Regions from separate parts of the Virgibacillus kimchii genome, predicted to be linked through region 2. Evidence: predicted binding sites of a transcription regulator. Region 2 holds the regulator's gene; the other holds the start of a gene.

Region 1 (7,941 bases), 1.6 Mb from region 2:
GAGCGGTATTTTGATTCTTCGAGCGAAAGCAGCCCGGGTTCGAGCTATATTCTGATTCTTCGAGCGAAAGCAGCCGGGGGTCGAGCGGTATTTTGATTTGTCGAGCGAAAGCAGCCGGGGGTCGAGCGATATTTTGATTTGTCGAGCGGAACTAGCCCGGGATCGAGCGATATTTTGATTCTTCGAGCGCAACCAACTCGGGACCGAGCACTAGCGGAGTTAAAAAGCCTTATGCCAGGTTTTATTAGAAGTATTATACTTTAAATTGGCCGCTTGCATGATTCTTTTTGCCGCATGGCGGGAGTTTAATTTTAACCAATTCATACATTCCTGGTTAGAGATAGAAGGTTTAATCAAAAGAAAGTAGTCTTCAAGTGCCTGCTTATGTGCGTTGTGAGATTTATGCTGACATTTACCACACAACCATCCGCCGTGAACCCGCTTCAAACCAAGCAATTTACATTCCGCACAATGAACACCAGGCAATAAATCACCAGCCTTCACCTGATGCTCGGCCATAATATCCTTGTCATATTCCACACAATCACGCAAAATCATGCTTGCAATCTTATGGTGATTTATTTTTTCTCCTTCTAATCGTGCTTCCATGTCCAAGATTTGTTTTGGAATATATTCTGCGTGAAATACCGTTTTTGCTATTGCTTCGTGATCGCCAATTACTTTTATCACCGTCGCAGGATCACTAATAGCAACGAGGGGATAGATGGGAATGTGCGCAAGATGATGCTGCTGCAGCCATAACTGAAGTTTTAATTTTTGCAGTTCCACCTGCGTAATCGGATAGCGATAGCCTTTCTCCTTTTGACCATCGTCGCGGATTAATTGCTTGAGGATAGTATCAAATATAATGACACCTTCAAAATTTTTACTTTCGATGAGAAAAATTGCATGTGGTGTAACAATCAGGGTATCCATTTGTGTTGTTTTTCCTTGAATCTTCAGGCCTGCATCCTGAAGAATGGAAAAACGGCTGGCAAGGAGACTGGTGTGGTAGTCGGTATTGCGTTCGCCTATATATCCCTTCATACTATTCTCTTTTGCAGCTTGTATTTTGCTTTTGCCGGGAAAATCAGGCCGAAGTCGTGGGAGAAGACGTTCATACTTTTTCAAGGGTATAGGTTTTTGTCGATATCGTAATATCATGGCAATCTCCTTTTTATTTTTACTATATATCAGAAGTATCATCGGGCGCAAAAGAGGGAAATTGTTTTTCAAAGGAGATAAAACGATTAGAAATGCAATTTTTCTTAGGAGGATTTTGAAAATTAAAACCTCTACATCGTTGAGATATTTAGAATCCACTTTATTTATGAAGATTTCAACGGATGATGTTTCCTTCACTATAAATGATGGAAATTTTACTTCTTCTCTCGCAGTTATTGACATATTTTTTGCCACTTTATTATTTCTTCTTGTTTTGTGTTTTTCCACATTCTTTTAAACCAAAATTAAAATTATTATGTTTTTTCTTTATTTTAAGTAGTAAAACTTGGTATAATAGTCGAAAAATGAGTATTAATGACCATCTCTGTAATACAAAAACTGCAGCCATGGACTTCCCGTAACACCATTTCCAGCCGGGAATTTTATAATACATAAACAGGAGGAGAAATATGGGTATTTACATTTACATGGATATACTGCCAAATAAAATTGACAAGGAGGAGTGGGAACGTGTTTATGAAGAATCACTTCAATTGGTTCTGGCGTATCCGTTTATGGATGATGAGGTGGACTTGGAGACTTACGGAGAAATGTGGAGGTATGCACTGCGTACGGACGAGACAGAGATGGAATTTGATTATAATGATCACCAGCCGGGATGGCATTTATATGGAGATTACGAAACGATGCTGGGTGCGGAATCATTTAGTCTTTTCAGGAATATTGAAAGCTACCGGAAGAAAACCCGTACACCTGAAGGCAGCGATGATATTTTAGCGAAGGAGATTAATTGGACTGTGTTTTATGGACAGGAAGAACGCCAAATACCTGTAGGAAATGTTACCATTTTTGACGCGAAAACACAGGGATTTCCATTTCACAACTATATTCTTGCGATTGCCTGTTTGCTGGAAAGCAGGTTTCCAAAGCAAGTGTTAGTCACAGGTGACATCTCCATAGGTCAGATGAGAAAAGCGATGGAATGGGCAAATACCATCCTTGAAAAACCAATCCATTTAACCGAACGGGCTGATAATGACATATTGTTGAGACGAATAAGAAGGCTTGTTGACCGGGAGTTTGATGCCCTAAAGTCTTTTATGCATCTAACCATGCACGCAACAGATGAGCAGCTCGGCAAAACCATCAGGGAACAATTTACTCCGGAAGTCATTAAAGCATATTTTATAGACAGGCTCAAGCAATCCGGCATACAAACGTTAGGATTTCAAGTCGACCTTTCTGAATTTCTCCATCTTGGTTTCAACTTGGAACAGGCCTGTGAAATTTGTGTGCTTGATGAGGATGGCTGCCAGGTTGATGCACGGGAATTTGCGAAAACTGTTTTTTCTCTCGAGTGGCATTTCGAAGGCGAACCTGAACATGATGAAACACCGCTGCGCTTTAATGAACCGGAAAGTGAAGAGCCGGAAACTGTGGACTCCCAGTTTGAAAAAGTATTGATGCAAATGGCCGGTTTTCAGGAAAGTATGAAAGTGAATATGACCTATGAAGACGTGGCAGCTATTTTACAGCATAAGCTTGGAGATTTAGTTGAGATGGCACCGTTGTTGGAAGAAAAAAGAAGTGAATTAGCACAAAACGAGGAAAGTGAAGAAGAAATAAATGATTTATTATTAAAATTGATGGCTGATCGTATTGGAAAAGGGAAGTCTTTGGAACCTGCAGCAAATTACACGATAAGCGATTTGGATTATTTGGTTCTCTGGAAAGAAGGGGATAGTCTGCATCCCAATATTGAAAAGCGTTTAAAACAATTAAAGGATTTCAGGAAAGAAATGATGGAAAGAAATAAGGAAAGATTTGATGATTTTCATGCTTGTTCAGATTACGATAAGATGAGGTGGCTCATCCAGTCGAATCGTTACTTTGTTATACGGAAGGAAGCATGGGATTATTATAGAGAAAATATAAACGATACGGATTTGATAAACGCTGTACTCAGCATTTTATTCGTAAAGGCAGAGGAGAAGTATACGAACCAGTTATGTAAAGCTGTATTAAATAATGTAGCATTATTAAAAAAGTATATTGTTTTTGATTGAAACTCGGGGACGTTTCTTCTTGCGCTGCAGTGAAAAGTGAGGGAAGCGTTTAAGCGGTTTAATTAATAGGATTGATAGATTAACAGGAAAACTCCAGCGAATGGGCTGAAGTTCTCTTTGGGGTGAAAGTAGTTGGGTTGGAGTGAAAAGTTGAGTCTTCGAGCGATTTGTGGTTGAGGTCGAGCGAAATTTCGAGTCTTCGAGCGATTTGCGCTTGCCGTCGAGCGAAATTTTAAGTCTTCGAGCGATTTGCGCTTGCCGTCGAGCGAAATTTTAAGTCTTCGAGCGATCTTCAACTACCGTCGAGCGAAATTTCGAGTCTTCGAGCGATCTTCAACTACCGTCGAGCGAAAACTTAAGTTCCCGAGCGATTTGCGCCTGCTGTCGAGCGAATCCTGAGATTTTGAAAATCCAAACCCTATCTGTTATAAAATAATAAATATCTACTTTTTTAAAATGCAGGCAAAATAACACATAGTATTTTCTTAAAAGAAAGGATGTCTATTTTGGAAAAAACATTTCACCTGCGCACCAACGAACATGCGGAAGTGCTTGATATAACCGCTCAGCTCGAAACATGGGTTCAGGAAACAGGGGTGGAGCATGGCATTCTCGTCGTCTCCTCCCTTCACACCACAGCTGGGATTACGGTAAACGAAAATGCAGATCCGGACGTGAAAACAGACATGCTTATGCGTTTGGAGGAAGTATATCCGTGGGATCATCCGAAAGACAGACATGCCGAGGGAAACACCGCTGCCCATTTGAAAACGAGCACGGTGGGACATGCACAAACACTGGTCATTTCCGGTGGAGAGCTTGTCCTTGGCACCTGGCAAGGCGTATATTTTTGTGAATTTGACGGGCCACGAAACAGAAAATTTCATGGGAAAATAATGAAGGGCTGATCTCCCATGATGACGGTTCTCCTACTGCGCGTTTTGTAATTTCCACAAAACCGAAACAGGAGAATCGTCCTTCTGTCTATCTTTCCACTTTCAAGCCTCTATGATCCACGCACCTATAAGATACCCGAACAACTTTACCTAATTAAAATGAAGCGAGATAATAAATAGTTTTAATATTCATTTACTGAGAATGTTTGTTCGTGTATACTGTTAATATCGATATATAATTGATAAAGGGTGTGTTATAATAATGAGTGTAGAACTAGTGTTGGAGGAGCCTTCAGATTATAAATCAATTTCTCCACCCAACTATGATGCTGCTTGGAAAAATATAATTGAAAAGTTATTTAAAGAGTTTGTGCAGTTTTTCGCACCTGAGTTATATACACAGATCTCATTTGCTGAGGAGCCTGAATTCTTAAAACAAGAGCTGCATAAAATAATTATTAAAAACCTGGAAGGAACAAATTACTCAGATCAGATTGTAAAAGTTTCTTTAAAGAATGGCACAGAAAAATGGGATTTAATTCACGTTGAGGTTCAAGACGAGGTAACCAAGGATTTCTCAAAACGTATGTTTCGTTACTTTTATCGGATATTTGACAAATTCGATCATGAAATCTATGCCATTGCCTTAATAAGAGTGAAACCAACTCGTCCTACCCGGATTATTATCACTATTCTTTCGAAAAAACTAACCTTACTTATGAATATGATGTATATAAATTTCGTGATCACACGATAAAAGAGCTCCAGAAATCCGACAATCCATTTGCGGCTGCAGTAATTGCTGCAAAATGCGCAAATAAATCGAAGAAAGATGAAGTGCAACGCTACAAATTTAAACAAAAACTAATGAAGCAGGTACTTAAACGGTCTTCCCGTCAGGATAAGCAGTCACGTAAATACGTGGAAGCATTATTTTACTTTATTGATGTATTGCTAAAAATCCCTGATGATCTCCAAGAAAAATTAATGGGTGAAATGATTGACCATGCAGGAAAGGAGGGCTTTATTCAAATGGATGCCACCAATAGGGATATGTATTCCCCTACTTTAGATGGAATGATAGAAAGATTGGCGAAGGAAAGAATTGAGAAGGGAATTAAGCAAGGAAAAGAAAAAGGCAGAGAAGAAGGTAGAAGGGAAGGTATGGAAGAAGCGAAAATAGTCCTTGCAAAAAATTTAATCAAAGAAAACTTTTCCAATGAAAAAATAGCAAAATTAATAAGTTGGGAACCTGATAAAATTCAAGCTATTAGAGAATCAGAGGACCACTGAACCCCCATAGCGACGGCTCTCCTGCTTTGCGTTTAACGATTGTCAGAAAACCGCACGCAATAGGAGAACCGTCCTTCTGTTTACACGGCGTCTGTTTTTGCCTCTTCTTCTTTACTTTTGTTAAATAGTTTTTTGAATCGTGGTGAAACATCCAATAGTTTTTGTTGCATATCGATGGCCGGCTCCAGGTTTTGGATACTCTTTTGATAGGAACGAATCATCGCAATCGTGACGAGTGGGTCCAGCAACGCCCGTTTCAGTACGGTTGTTAACACGTACGCGCCAACCAGGGCGAGCGCGCCAAGCATAAATCCGAGTCCCGGTTCATTTGCGGAAAGCAGGCTGGAAACAAACATGAGTGTCATGGCAAAGCCAAGAAAGATGGCGATATTAAATATATAAATAAATAAAACTGCTCCCGCCGCAGTCTTCAACAAACCCTTCCAGCTTTGCCCGTAAAGAACAACACCATCTGTGGCGGATTTCCATACATTTTCTTCCGGATTTTGTTTTTTCCTTACAAAAATATAACTTACAATTGCCTCATCAATGTAATTCAACCCAACAGACATAATGGCATTTATGATTCCGATTATATTTTTTGAACCGGGAATAAAGCTAAAAAAATTTCCAATGCGTATGATCCAGCGCTGAATTTGCCTCACAGCGGCATACACCATTTTATCCAGCACGAATGCCACGTGGGCCGTTCCAAAGTTTTCCGTCACTTTCTCTTTTCCATAGGTGATCTGCCCTTTTCCGTCAGGCACTTTGCCACTGGTCAGTAATTCCACAATAACTGAAATATGGCCGACCTTCACCATATACAGCACGTACCGCTCCAAAAACTTCAAGCCACCGTACACCACTCCAAAAGAAATTAGCATAAGAATGATAAAAGCACCTGAAGCTTCCCCGAACATCCTTATAAGCAAGAATCCAATTCCTACCATAATCCCAAGAAATACAAATGCAGCCAAGGTAAAAATGCCATAAATGACAATGCGCGAGATAAAAAAAGGCAATGTTTTCCGAAACAGCTGCAAAACAGACATATCCATCACGTAACCTCCCTTGTTAAATTCACATTCCAACTGATGATAACAAGCGAAGGTTAAACGTAGGTTAAATCATATGAAATTTTGGGACGATTCTTCCATTAAAATTCTTTAACTGCAAAGGATAAACCGCCCACAATTTTCATCTTGGTAATTGGATAAAATGGAAAAAAGGCATAATGAGTGAATGAAACTGCTCATTGTGCCTCGAGTGTCGCGAAACCTTGAAGAAGTGTTCCTTTGTTTTACGGATGGAACAACACTTTTCCAAAGTTTTCTTTTCTGTTAATAATTTTATCAAACGTTTCTGGTCCTTCTTCGAGTGAAAGGCAGTGGGTCACGATTGGATCCACTTTAATTTGACCTGTGCTCATATAATGCACGGAAGCAGTCCATTCTTTTCCGGGGAATGGCGATGAAATGGCATTCCAGGATCCGAGTACACGCAGCTCGTTGCGGACAATTTTTTCAAAATAAAACCGTTCGATGTGAATATCCGCATAAGGGATTCCCATAAATACAACTTCTCCGCCTTTTTTCGGCAGGGCAAAAACCTGAGCGGAAGTAATGGCGGATCCGGCTGATTCAATAGCAAGATCGACACCGTGGCCATTCGTATGTTCCTGAATTTGCTCGTGAGCGGGTTTTTCTTTGGAATTGATCAGTACGTCAGCACCCAGTTCTTTCGCAATTTCCAGCTTGCTGTCATCTATATCAATGGCAAACACCCTTCTGGCGCCAAATACTTTTGCCCATTGCACCGCTAAGAGACCGATGTTTCCGCATCCCATCACCGCAACATCATCACCGGGATGCATGCTGGTGCGGTAAAGTCCATGGACAACCACTGCGGATGGCTCCACCATGGAAGCAGTATCAAAGTCAACATTGTCAGGGATTGGTACGACATTTTCTTCCGGAAGCTTTGCATATTCCGCATAAGCTCCCGGGTGGTAGGCCCCCATGACATGGAGGTTTTCACAGCGTGCCACTTCGCCTTTTTGGCAGCTTGCACATTTTCCGCAGTAAAATGCTGGGCAGCCGGCAATGCGGTCACCTGGTTTAACCGTGGTTACTCCCTCGCCAACCTCAACAACTTCGCCTGCAAATTCATGTCCGAAAATCGTTCCTTCCACATAGGCCCCGAGCTTGTTATAGCGGGAAATATCCGATCCGCAAATGCCCACAGATTTCACTTTTATAATCACATCATCCGGCTTTTCCACTACCGGTTTTTCTGCATCCTCAAAACGAATATCCTGTTTTCCATATAATTTCAAAGACTTCATTTTATTACATCCTTCCTGTTGCAGCACAGGGGCAGATCCAGTGATTCACTTTTGAACCGGATTAGGATCGCCCTCCTGATGATTTACTTTTTTTTTGCCAAAAAAGAGTTTGAACACCACAAGACCGACGATAATGGTATTAAAAATCACCTGA
Region 2 (7,941 bases):
TCTATAATCTTTTTAAATGTAATAGTATACATTTTACAATTAGGGGCTTTGACCGCCCGTATCCAATAAACATGAAAAGAAAGGTAAAATATATGGAAGAAGAAAAAATACTTATTATTGCCGTAAAAAAACCCGATCAGCAGGAAGAGAGATTTCAATCATCACTGGAAGAATTGGTTTCCTTGAGTAAAACAGCAGGAGGCACTGTGAAGAAAATAATGACGCAAACAAGGAGGCATATTCATCCTGCCAATTATATCGGTACCGGAAAAGTGGAAGAAATAAAAGAAGAAGTGGATCGGCTGGAAGTTGATCTCGTTATTTCCAATGATGAACTGTCAGCCGGCCAATTAAGTAACCTTGGCAATTTAATCGGTGTACGGATCATCGACAGGAGTCAGCTTATTTTGGACATATTTGCCCAGCGTGCCAGAACAAAAGAAGGTAAACTGCAGGTGGAGCTTGCTCAATTGGAGTATTTGCTGCCGAGGCTGCGGGGGCAGGGGACAGAGCTGTCCAGGCTGGGTGCAGGAATAGGGACAAGAGGACCGGGTGAAACAAAACTGGAGACTGACCAGCGCCATATAAGAAGGCGCATCCATGATATTAAGAATAGACTGGAAATTGCTGTGCGCCAACGGGAACAATACAGAAAACGCAGAAAGAACAATGATGTTTTTCAAATAGCGATTGTCGGCTATACAAATGCCGGCAAATCAACCATTTTCAATCGGATTACAAAGAGTGCAACGCTGGAGGAGGATCAGCTGTTTGCAACGCTGGACCCACTAACGAGGGAAATTAGCCTTCCATCGGGATTTCGGACGCTTATTACAGATACAGTAGGCTTTTTGCAGGATTTACCAACATCGTTGATTGCAGCTTTTCGGTCTACGCTGGAAGAAGTAACGGAAGCAGACTTTCTCATCCATGTGACAGACGGATCGAACCCGGATATGGAACAGCAGCAACGGACTGTAATGGAACTTCTTCAGGAACTGAATGCGCATAACATTCCGATGCTGACTGTATATAATAAGAAAGATAAATTTTCCGAAGACTTTATACCGGGCCGGCATCCATACTTATTTATAAGTGCATATGAACAGAAAGATATTTATAAATTGCTGGAAAGAATAGAGGAACTGCTCAAGGAGAATTGGGACAGATATACCGTGTATTTGCATCCGGCAGACGGTAATTTATTGCAAAGACTGGAACGGGAAACGATTGTCATTGAAAAGGACTTTTCCGAGGAAAAAAATAAATACATTTTTAAAGGGTATATGCGAAAGGATCACCCGTTACAAATACTGCTAGAGAGGTAGTTATACATTGAATCTGAAAAAAATGATTAATCAAGCAGAAGAAGATTGCTCTATTCCCCATAAGGAAATTGAGCAGATGACGGAAATAAATCAAAGGAGAGTTTTGCAGGCATTTAAAAATAATCGGATAAGTGACAGTCATTTTTATTCCACGACTGGCTACGGTTACGATGATATGGGAAGAGAAGCGCTGGAAGCCGTATATGCAGAAGTTTTTGGCGGAGAGGATGCACTTGTCAGGCCGCAAATCGTTTCGGGCACCCACGCGATTACCATTGCATTATTCGGCCTTTTAAGACCGGAGGAGGAGTTAGTTTACATTACCGGTAAACCATATGATACATTATCGGAAGTTATAGGAACTGCAGGAAAGAATGCCGGATCACTGAAAGAATATCAAATCGGTTATAAAGAAGTAAGCCTGAAAGAAGATGGTTCCGTCGATTTCCCGGCCGTGAAAGAAGCAATTACGGAGAAAACGAAGGTTATTGGTATACAACGATCCAAAGGGTATGATGACAGGCCTTCTTTTACTGTAGATGAGATTGGACAAATGGTGAAATTTATAAAAAATATAAATGATAATCTCATCATATTTGTGGATAATTGCTACGGTGAGTTTGTGGAAGAGAAAGAACCGCTGCATGCAGGTGCAGACATCATTGCGGGATCTCTGATTAAAAATCCGGGAGGGGGGATTGTTCGATCCGGTGGTTATATTTGCGGTAAAGAGGATCTTGTTCTTTCGTGTGCCAATAGATTAACCGCACCGGGTCTTGGCAAGGAAACCGGTGCAACGCTGGATACACTGCAGGAAATGTACCAGGGATTTTTCCTGGCTCCCCATATTGTGGGACAAGCCTGGAAGGGTGCAGTGTTTACAGCACGGCTGCTTGAATTGCTTGGCTATCAGACCAGCCCGCATTATCTGGAAAAAAGAACGGATTTAATACAGTCAGTGACTTTTCACAAAGCAGAAGAAATGATAGCTTTTTGCCAGGCAGTGCAACAAAATTCCCCTGTCAATTCATTTGTACAGCCATATCCCAGTCTCATGCCGGGATATGAAGATGAAGTTATTATGGCGGCAGGCACATTTATTCAGGGTTCCAGTATTGAATTATCCGCTGATGGGCCCATACGCCCCCCATACACTGCGTATGTACAAGGCGGATTAACATATGAGCATGTCAAAATTGCTTTATCAGAAGCAGTAAAGTCACTGCAAAAAAAAGATTACACTAATGAATAACGGGGTAAACAAAAAGGGTAGATAGAATCTATCCTTTTTTGTTTTATATTTATTTCCGTATCATTCCACAGAACATAGTTATGTATAAAAAAACACTTCATGTCAGAAAACCTTACATCATTCTTGACATGTTATATAACCTTACATTATAATGGTTACTATCTTAAAAACAGGGGAGGTCATGAGTTGAATGATCAGGAGCGGCGTTCCATGCCTCTTTTTGGGATTGGGATTGTAATGAAGCTGACAGAATTAACTGCCAGACAAATAAGGTATTACGAGAAACATGATTTAATTCATCCGGAGAGAACGGATGGCAATCAGCGGTTATTTTCATTTAATGATGTGGACCGGTTGCTGGAAATAAAAGACCTGTTGGAAAAAGGATTAAATATTGCCGGTATAAAGCTTATTTTGGCTGAGAAACAGGAAAACAAACAAACTAAAAAGAAAAAAAATATTACGAGAAAAGAACTGAAAGAATACTTGAAACAGGAATTGAATGAAACTGGCAGGTATGGCAAAACAAGCTTAAGGCAAGGGGAACTTTCAAGATTTTTCATACATTGATGTGTCATATATCTGTGTATGCTTCTGATATTCCTGCTAATTAACCTGGTTTACTAATAAACTTAGTTATATTGAGACTGGAACATAACTTAAAGACTCCAAGAATATTATAAAAAACTAAAAGCTCCGGGTATTTCCGGAACAGGAAATAGTTGCTTGGATTTTAATACGATAAGAATAATTATGTTTCCATCTCATTCATTTATAAACAATTATGTAGGAGGAGTTTAGATGGCAAAAAGCCTGACGAGAGAAGAAATATTGAAACAGATTGAAGAGGAAAACGTAAGGTTTATACGACTGCAATTTACAGACATGCTGGGTACGATTAAAAATGTGGAAATACCCCTCAGTCAATTGGATAAAGCTCTTGATAACAAAATGATGTTTGATGGTTCATCCATTGAAGGTTTTGTTCGTATTGAGGAATCCGATATGTACCTGTACCCTGACCTTGATTCATTCGTAGTATTTCCTTGGACTTCGGAAAAAGGGAAAGTGGCACGTTTTGTTTGTGATATATATAATCCGGATGGCACACCGTTTGAAGGCTGTCCACGCTATAACCTGAAAAGAAACCTTAAAAAAATGGAAGAGCTTGGTTTCGATGCCTTTAATATCGGAACTGAGCCTGAATTCTTTTTATTCAAACTGGATGAAAATGGAGAGCCTTCTCTTGAACTGAATGACCGGGGCGGATATTTTGATCTGGCACCTACGGATCTTGGAGAAAACTGCCGGAGGGATATTGTGCTGGAGCTGGAAGAGATGGGCTTTGAAATTGAAGCTTCCCACCACGAGGTTGCACCCGGCCAGCATGAGATAGATTTCAAGTATGCTGACGCTGTAAAGCACGCAGATGATATTCAAACATTTAAATTGGTTGTTAAAACTATTGCGAGAAAGCATAACCTCCATGCCACTTTTATGCCAAAACCTCTCTTTGGTGTGAATGGTTCGGGGATGCATGTAAACATGTCCCTTTTCAAAGATGGGGATAATATGTTTTTCGATGAAAATGGAGACCAGCAATTAAGTGAAACAGCTTATCAGTTTACGGCAGGGGTAATTAAGCATGCAACAAATTATACTGCAGTAACTAATCCTACCGTGAATTCCTATAAACGATTGGTTCCGGGCTATGAAGCACCTTCCTATGTGGCGTGGTCAACGGCGAACCGCAGTCCGTTGGTACGCATTCCATATTCTAGAGGGATCAGCACCAGAATCGAAGTGCGCAGTGTGGATCCATCCGCAAACCCATATTTGGCCATGGCTGTTCTGCTTGCATCCGGCTTAGATGGAATTAAAAATAAAATGACCCCGCCCCCGGCCGTGGATCAAAATATATACGTCATGTCGAAAAAAGAACGGGAAGAAAACGGGATTAAAAATCTGCCTCCGACACTCATGCTTGCATTGGAAGAGCTGGAAAAGGATGAATTAATTAAGGATGCGATGGGTGAACACTTATATGAACATTTTGTTGAAGCAAAAGAGATTGAATGGGACATGTTCAGAACAACCGTCCATCCATGGGAAAGAGAGCAGTATTTGAATTCCTATTAAGAAGGGTTTTCCCTTTTAATGAAAAACCGTCCTGTATCATAATCGATACAGGACGGTTTTTCATACCTGGAAATACTGGTCAATCGGCGTGCAAGTTTAATCAATGGTTCTATATAAACCGATTACTTTTCCCAGTATTGTAACATTATCATATATGAGCGGCTCCATCGTTGCATTTTCCGGTTCAAGCCGTATCTGATTTTTGTCCTTAAAGAAACGTTTCACAGTGGCTTCGTCATCATCTGTCATGGCAACAACAATATCATTGTTTTGCGCTGTGTTCTGCTGTTTCACGATGACCATGTCCCCATCCAATATACCTGCTTCTATCATACTCTCTCCTTCGATAACCAGGACGAAAATATTATCATCCGGATTACTTGTATGATCAGGGATCGGTAAAAACTCTTCAATATTTTCAACCGCAGTAATGGGAAGGCCTGCAGTAACCTTGCCGATTAAAGGTGCATACCGGGCTTTTTCCCTCGGAATGTCGCTTTCCCCTGTGGTGTCAAGTACTTCAATTGCCCGCGGTTTAGTTGGATCCCTTCTGATATACCCTTTTTCTTCCAGCCTGGAAAGATGTCCATGTACGGTAGAACTGGATGCAAGTCCAACCGCAAGTGCAATTTCCCTCACCGAGGGCGGGTATCCTTTTTCTTCAACCTGTTCTTTAATAAAATCCATGATTGCCTGCTGTCTTTTGGATAGCTTTGCTATTGTCATTTTGTTCGCTCCTCGCACTTAAAAATAGTTAATATAAGTCTATCATTTTTAATATAGTTAAGCAAACATTCGTTCTGAAAATTTGACAGCATTCTGTTTTCCTGAAATAATATATAATCGAACAAAAGTTCCCGGAGTGTGGGCCTCTGTCGGTATGGTTAACAGATGTTTAATCTGCAGATATTTTCTCACGTGGGAATGAAAGGAGTGTTAGAGGTGAAGGCAATTATTTACTGTCGCGTAAGTACTGATAAACAGGAACAGGAAACTTCCCTATCCAGACAAAGAGCTGAATTGACCAAGCTTGCCAAAAAATACGATTTTACTATCGCTGCAAGTATACAGGAGCAAAAGAGTGGTTATGAAATTGAACGGGAAGGCGTATTGAAAATGCTTGATATGTTTTCTGATCATAAGGCGGAATGTCTTTTAATTCAGGACGAAACGAGGCTTGGCAGAGGAAACACCAAGATTGCATTGTTTCACCAACTTAAAAAGCTTAACATTCCCATATATACAGCTATGACCGAAGATGAACTGGAATTATCGGAATCAGATTCTATGGTTTTGCAAATTATATCCATCGTGGAAGAATACCAGCGTAAACTGCATAATGCAAAGATCAAAAGAGGAATGAAAAAGGCGATTACAGAAGGTTATAACCCGGGAAAAAACTTATCTAACCTGACAAAAGCTCCGGGCAGGGAACGGGTCTCGTTTCCGATAGATGAAGTCATCCGTCTGCGGAATAAAAAGATGACTTTTGAAGAAATAACCATTACGTTAAATGGCATGGGCTATCATGTATCAAAGGCTACCGTCCACCGAAGATATAAAGAAGCCCAAAATACTTGATTCTTATAAATAAGAACGCTACATTAGAAAACAGGAACTAATGCTTTCCTGTTTTTTTTATGGTGGTATTTTTCCTGTCTTAGATGAATTACGAAGATCATGTAATAAATTTCAACTCCATTGGAGGGTGGTCCCATGCTATCAAAAGACAAATTGGAACGGATTAATTATCTTGCAAAGAAAGCAAAAGAAGAAGGATTGACTGAAAAAGAAAAACAAGAACAGAAAGAGTTGAGGGAAGCTTATTTAAAAAATGTGCGCAGTTCTTTTAAAAATCAGTTTAAAACCATGAAAGTCGTTGACCCTAAAGGCAATGATGTTACACCTCAAAAAGTAAAGGATATGCAAAAGAAAAATAGGGAAAATGAATAGTAGTAATTAGCGCGAACATTTTTTTATTTCATTATGGGCCCCTTATCTGTTTACTTGTTACAAGGTGTAATTCATTATAGAATAGAAGAGATTATTACTTTCGTTTAATTTGTGGAAGGAGTAAACAATATGTCGACAAATATTGAACAGTTATCCATTAATACGATACGAACTTTATCAATTGATGCTATTGAAAATGCAAATTCAGGCCATCCAGGTTTGCCTATGGGTGCTGCGCCCATGGCCTACACATTGTGGACAGAATTCATGAATCATAATCCGGCCAATTCCAAATGGTTCAACCGGGACCGCTTTGTCCTTTCAGCAGGTCATGGTTCCATGCTGCTTTACAGCTTATTGCATTTGTCAGGATACAATGTAACGATGGATGATATTAAAAATTTCCGACAGTGGGATTCCAAGACCCCCGGGCACCCTGAAGTGCACCACACAGATGGCGTTGAAGCAACTACAGGTCCATTGGGGCAGGGTATTGCCATGTCCGTAGGCATGGCAATGGCTGAGGCTCACCTTGCAGGTAAATTTAATCAGCCTGACTTATCCATTGTAGATCACTACACATTCGCACTGATCAGTGATGGCGATGTGATGGAAGGAATATCCCATGAAGCAGCTTCATTGGCGGGTCATCTTGGCTTGGGTAAATTAATTGCTTTATATGATTCAAACGACATTTCTTTAGATGGAGATTTAAATCGTTCCTTTTCTGAAAATACGGAGCAGCGGTTCAAGGCATATGGCTGGCAAGTATTGCGGGTAGAGGACGGAAATGACATTGAATCGATAAGAAATGCAATTAAAGAGGCAAAAGAAAACACGGATCAGCCGACACTGATCGAGGTTAAGACTGTGATCGGCTACGGTTCTCCGAATAAATCAGCATCGGCTGCATCCCACGGCGCTCCGCTTGGCGGCGATGAAGTTAAACTTACAAAAGAATATTATAAATGGACGCACAAAGATTTTCATGTACCGGAGGAAGTATATGCCGATTTTAAGGAAAAGATTGGAACGCCCGGTGCGAAAGCTGAAAATGACTGGAACGAACTTTTAAAAACCTATAAAGATAAATATCCTGAATCAGCAAGTGACTTCGAGCTTGCATTAAATGGAAAACTACCCGCCGATTGGGAGAAAGATCTTCCGGTTTTTGAACCTGGTGAGGATACTCTGGCAACAAGAGCGGCCTCCGGAAAAGTACTAAATGCAATAGCGGAATCCGTTCCAAACTTATTTGGAGGAAGCGCC

Evidence for each region. The regulator LexA, encoded in region 2, represses DNA repair genes until DNA is damaged. The targets are predictions, from matches to a motif close to CGAACATATGTTCG.
Region 1: the regulator LexA is predicted to act here: its motif matches at 4,347-4,360, upstream of ACZ42C_RS11240 (RpnC/YadD family protein).

The regions. Positions count from the first base shown of each region.
Region 1 covers NZ_AP043951.1:2,307,598-2,315,538, forward strand. Annotated here, with positions in the region: gene ACZ42C_RS11225 (nuclease-related domain-containing protein) at 220-1,452, opposite strand; gene ACZ42C_RS11230 (hypothetical protein) at 1,635-3,251, shown strand; gene ACZ42C_RS11235 (secondary thiamine-phosphate synthase enzyme YjbQ) at 3,758-4,159, shown strand; gene ACZ42C_RS11240 (RpnC/YadD family protein) at 4,410-4,904, shown strand; gene ACZ42C_RS11245 (hypothetical protein) at 5,069-5,440, shown strand; gene ACZ42C_RS11250 (hypothetical protein) at 5,521-6,501, opposite strand; gene ACZ42C_RS11255 (galactitol-1-phosphate 5-dehydrogenase) at 6,744-7,787, opposite strand; gene ACZ42C_RS11260 (hypothetical protein) at 7,833-7,941, opposite strand, start outside.
Region 2 covers NZ_AP043951.1:753,214-761,154, forward strand. Annotated here, with positions in the region: gene hflX (GTPase HflX) at 93-1,328, shown strand; gene ACZ42C_RS03845 (methionine gamma-lyase family protein) at 1,351-2,580, shown strand; gene ACZ42C_RS03850 (MerR family transcriptional regulator) at 2,767-3,150, shown strand; gene glnA (type I glutamate--ammonia ligase) at 3,382-4,719, shown strand; gene lexA (transcriptional repressor LexA) at 4,816-5,439, opposite strand; gene ACZ42C_RS03865 (YneB family resolvase-like protein) at 5,662-6,300, shown strand; gene ACZ42C_RS03870 (DUF896 domain-containing protein) at 6,436-6,672, shown strand; gene tkt (transketolase) at 6,802-7,941, shown strand, end outside.